2 regions of the Martelella sp. UBA3392 genome follow, and region 1 is predicted to be linked to the other one. Evidence: riboswitches for the same ligand, from Rfam matches in the RefSeq annotation. Region 1 holds a riboswitch; the other holds the start of a gene.
What was found. Region 1 has a riboswitch for S-adenosylmethionine ahead of B4E36_RS22015 (homoserine O-succinyltransferase). Riboswitches for the same ligand answer to the same signal wherever they lie in the genome.

Region 1 (2,200 bases):
GCCGAAATAGGGCGAATAGTCGAGATAGTGCTCGAACGCGTCGAAGCCCAGCACCAGCGCGTGCGGGTGGCCGTCCAGGCGCAGATCCTGCACCACCGCGCCCCAGTTCAGGATATTGGCGGTCAGCCCGCCGCCGGAGATCGTGACCCGTTCTACCGCCTGTCCGTCTCGGGTTTTTCCGAAGTCCTGGGGCGTGTTCATTGCTTTTCTCCGCGATATGTCATTGCGGCGCGATACTGCGCCGGAAAGGGGAGGGCTTCAAGCACCCTCCCGATCGATCTGTCGGCCGATCCCGATTTCTTCCAGATGATAGGGCGTGGTCTGGTAGACCTCGTTGATCCAGTTGCCGAACAAGAGATGGGCATGCGAGCGCCAGCGGTTCTGCGGCGTGCGCGCCGGATCGTCGCCGGGGAAATAGTTATGCGGCAGGTCGACCGGCACATTGGCCTCGACATCGCGCCGGTATTCATCGCCAAGCGAGTTCGAATCATATTCGATATGATTGAACATGTAGAGCCGGTTGGCGAATTCCTCGTGAGCGAGGCATGGCCCGACCTCGTCGGAATCGATCAGGATTTCCATGCCGGAAGCCTTCGCCAGTTCCGCGCGCCGCACCTCGGTCCAGCGCGACACCGGAACCTGGAAATCGTCGGAAAAGCCGTTGAGATAGATCGAGGACGGCTTCAGGTTCTGGTGGCGATAGATGCCGAAGGCCTTCTTGTCGAGAAGATGCTTGGCGACGCCGTGAAAGTGATAGGCCGCCGCCATCGCGCCCCAGCAAATATTCATCGTCGAATGGCAGTGGGTGGTCGTCCAGTCGAGGATTTCCTTCAACTCGTCCCAATAGGTGACCTCCTCGAAGGCGAGTGTCTCGATAGGCGCGCCGGTGATGATGAAGCCGTCGAACTTGCGGTCGGCGACCTCGTCCCAGGTGTTGTAGAACGACAGCAGATGCTCGATCGGCGTGTTCTTGGCCTTGTGGCCGCCGACGCGGATCAGCGACAGCTCGATCTGCAGCGGCGAGGCGCCGAGCAGGCGCGCGAACTGCAGCTCGGTCTTGATCTTGTTCGGCATGAGATTGAGCAGCCCGAAGTGCAGCGGGCGGATATCCTGCCGCTCCGCAACCGTTTCCGTCTTGACCCGCACGCCTTCCGCAATCAGCGTTTCATAGGCGGGCAGTGTGTCTGGAATCTTGATAGGCATGTTCACATCCATACAAACAGAAAACCGGCCGCGCACAAATCGCAGGCCGGGGGCTTCCGCTCGCTCGGCCCTTTAGCGACTTGTTTAACGTGGCTGCAAGCCGGCCGGCCAAATCACCACGAGGAAGCAGTCAATAGCGCCGTACGGGGCAGGCGTCAATATTTTCGGCTTACGACGCCGTCCGTCGCCATGCCGCCGTGGCAATGCCCATCGCCATCAGCGCGCCGCCGCCGAGGCGGGGCAGGAGGGCGGTGACGACCGGGGAGGCAAGCTTTTGCCGGAGCCTGTCGGCGGCAAGCGCATAGGCGAGCGCGTTGAGCGCGGCGAGGGTGACGAAGGTCGAAATCAGGATGGCGAATTGCGGCGCGAGCGGTGCCTGCGGCTGCACGAATTGCGGCACGAAGGCGATGAAGAACACGATCGATTTCGGGTTGAGAGCGGTCACCATCAGGGCATGGGTGAAGACGTGCCGGGGCGGGAGCGCGGTTTCCGAGGCCGAGGGCACGGCATCGCCGACGCCCTTGCTGCGAAACAGCTTGAAGCCGAGATAGACGAGATAGGCCGCGCCGATCCATTTCAGCACCATGAACAATTGCGCGGATGCCAGCACCAGAGCGCCGAGACCAGCCAGCGAGGCGGTCATAGCGATGAAATCGCCGAGCGCGACGCCCGCGACAGTCGCCAGCGCCACCCGGCGGCCCTGGCTCAAGGCATAACTCAGCACCAGCAGCACCGTCGGTCCGGGGATCAGCAGCAGCACTGTCGAGGCGGCGGCAAAGGCGAGCCAGATATGCAGGTCCATGGCGTTTCATCTCCTGTTTCCGCAAGCAAAGACAGAGGTCGAGACCGTTTTCAAGCGTGTGACAAGAAAAATCGCCGGACCGCCCTTGACCTTCCAGCCACTGGAAGCCCCATCTCTGCCGCAACAGGTTCCGGAAGGAGAATGACAATGACCGAGACCATCAAGATCGAAGGCATGGGCTGCGGCGGTTGCGTG
Region 2 (2,200 bases), on a different contig from region 1:
GTCCTCGATGCCGGCCGAGAACCGGATGGTGCCGCCGGTGATGCCGAGTTCGAGGCGGGCTTCCTCCGCGAGGTTCTTGTGCGTCGTGGTCGCCGGATGGGTGATCAGGCTCTTGGCATCGCCGAGATTGTTGGAGATCGAGACGATGTCGAGCTTGTCCTGCAGCGCGAAGGCCGCGTCCTTGCCGCCCTTCAACTCGAAGGCGACCAGCGAGGAGCCGGCGGCCATCTGCTTCTTCACGATATCGGCCTGGGGATGGTCGTCGCGGCCGGGATAGATGACCCGCGCGACCTGTTTCTGGTCGGCCAGGAAATCGGCGATCCGGCCCGCTGTCTCGGTCTGCTGGCGCACGCGCAGCGGGAAGGTTTCGAGCCCCTTCAAGAGCAGCCAAGCGTTGAACGGGGAGAGCGCGGGGCCGGTATGGCGGAAATAATCCTGCAGCTCTTCCTCGATCCATTCCTTCGACGACAGCACCACGCCGCCAAGGACCCGGCCCTGGCCATCAATATGCTTGGTCGCGGAATAGACCACGATGTCGGCGCCAAGTTCCAGCGGTTTCTGGTAGAGCGCCGTGGCGAACACATTGTCGACCACGGTGCGCGCGCCGGCCTGTTTTGCAAGGGCGGCGACGCCGGCGATATCGACAACTTCCAGCGTCGGATTGGTCGGGCTTTCGAGGAAGAATAGCTTTGTGTTGGGCCGGATCGCGGCTTCCCAGTTGGCAAGATCGCGGCCATCGACCAGCGTGCATTCGATGCCGTATTTCGGGGCCAGCGTTTCGACCACCCAGCGGCAGGAGCCGAACAGCGCGCGGGCCGCGACGATATGGTCGCCGGCCTTCAACTGGCAGAGGATCGCTGCGGAAACGGCGGCCATGCCGGAGGCGGTGGCGCGGGCATCCTCCGCGCCTTCCAGCGCGCACATGCGTTGCTCGAACATCGCATTGGTCGGGCTGCCGTAGCGGGCGTAGATGAAGCCTTCCTCCTCGCCCTTGAAACGGGCCTCGGCGGCGGCGGAATTCTCATAGAGAAAGCCCTGGGTGAGGAAGATGCCCTCCGACATTTCGCCATACTGCGAACGGAGGCTGCCGCCGTGAACGAGCTTGGTCTGAGGACGCCAGGACTTTTTCATCATATTTCTCCAAACAAAAAAACCGGTCGCGCGGGACCGGTTCACCCGGCCTTTTAGCTAGTTGTTTAACGTGGCTGCAAGCCGACCGGCCAAATCACCACGGGTATAAAGGCGGCATAATCCCTATAAGCGCTTGCGTCAATTCTGAAAGCTTGGTTTTGTCGCCCGACAGGAGCAAAACATGTCACAAAAGCCCGGAATTCTGGCAGATCGCGCGATCGCCAGCCTGTTTGATAACGGTAATCTGATTGCGGCCGCGCCGCGCGATCACGACCAGATCCAGCCCGCAAGCCTCGATCTGCGGCTCGGCGCGAAGGCCTATCGCGTCCGCGCAAGCTTCCTGCCGGGGCCCGGCCACAAGGTCGGGGACAAGCTTTCGCGCCTCAGCATGCATGAGATCGACATTACCGAGGGCGCGGTGCTGGAGACCGGCTGCGTCTATATCGTCGAACTGATGGAGGCGCTGAAGCTTAAGGACGGGCTGTCGGCCTCGACCAATCCGAAAAGCTCCACCGGCCGCCTCGATATCTTCACGCGGGTGATTTCCGATTACGCCCAGGAATTCGACATCATCCCGGCCGGCTACGAAGGCCCGCTCTATCTCGAGATCTCGCCGCGCACCTTTCCAATAATCGTCCGTCAGGGATCGCGGCTGTCGCAGATCCGTTTCCGAACGGGACAATCCGTGCTCTCGGAGTCCGCACTTCTGGCGCTCCACGAACGCGAGACGCTGGTAGCGAGCGAGATGCCGAATGTCTCCGGCGGCGGGATCGCGCTGTCGATCGATCTGGCGGGCGAGGGGCTGGTCGGCTATCGCGGCAAGCACCATACCGGCGTGATCGATGTCGACCGCAAGGCCGGTTACGACGTGCTCGATTTCTGGGAACCGATCCAAGGCCGCGGCAAGGGCGAACTGATCCTCGATCCTGACGAGTTCTACATTCTGGTCTCGCGCGAGGCGGTGCACGTGCCGCCGCTCTGTGCCGCCGAGATGACGCCGTTCGATCCGCTGGTGGGCGAGTTCCGGGTGCATTACGCCGGCTTTTTCGATCCCGGTTTCGGCCATGCG

Region 2: it holds a riboswitch for S-adenosylmethionine, as region 1 does, so the genes downstream of both, B4E36_RS07130 (O-succinylhomoserine sulfhydrylase) here and B4E36_RS22015 (homoserine O-succinyltransferase) in region 1, are expected to answer to the same signal.

Annotation. Positions count from the first base shown of each region.
Region 1 is NZ_DEPM01000284.1:1,272-3,471, reverse strand. Features, by position in the region: gene B4E36_RS22020 (aldose epimerase family protein) at 1-201, opposite strand, end outside; gene B4E36_RS22015 (homoserine O-succinyltransferase) at 259-1,203, opposite strand; SAM riboswitch at 1,256-1,333, opposite strand; gene B4E36_RS22010 (LysE family translocator) at 1,373-2,005, opposite strand; gene B4E36_RS22005 (heavy-metal-associated domain-containing protein) at 2,153-2,200, shown strand, end outside.
Region 2 is NZ_DEPM01000093.1:39,432-41,631, forward strand. Features, by position in the region: gene B4E36_RS07130 (O-succinylhomoserine sulfhydrylase) at 1-1,131, opposite strand, end outside; SAM riboswitch at 1,165-1,242, opposite strand; gene B4E36_RS07135 (2'-deoxycytidine 5'-triphosphate deaminase) at 1,313-2,200, shown strand, end outside.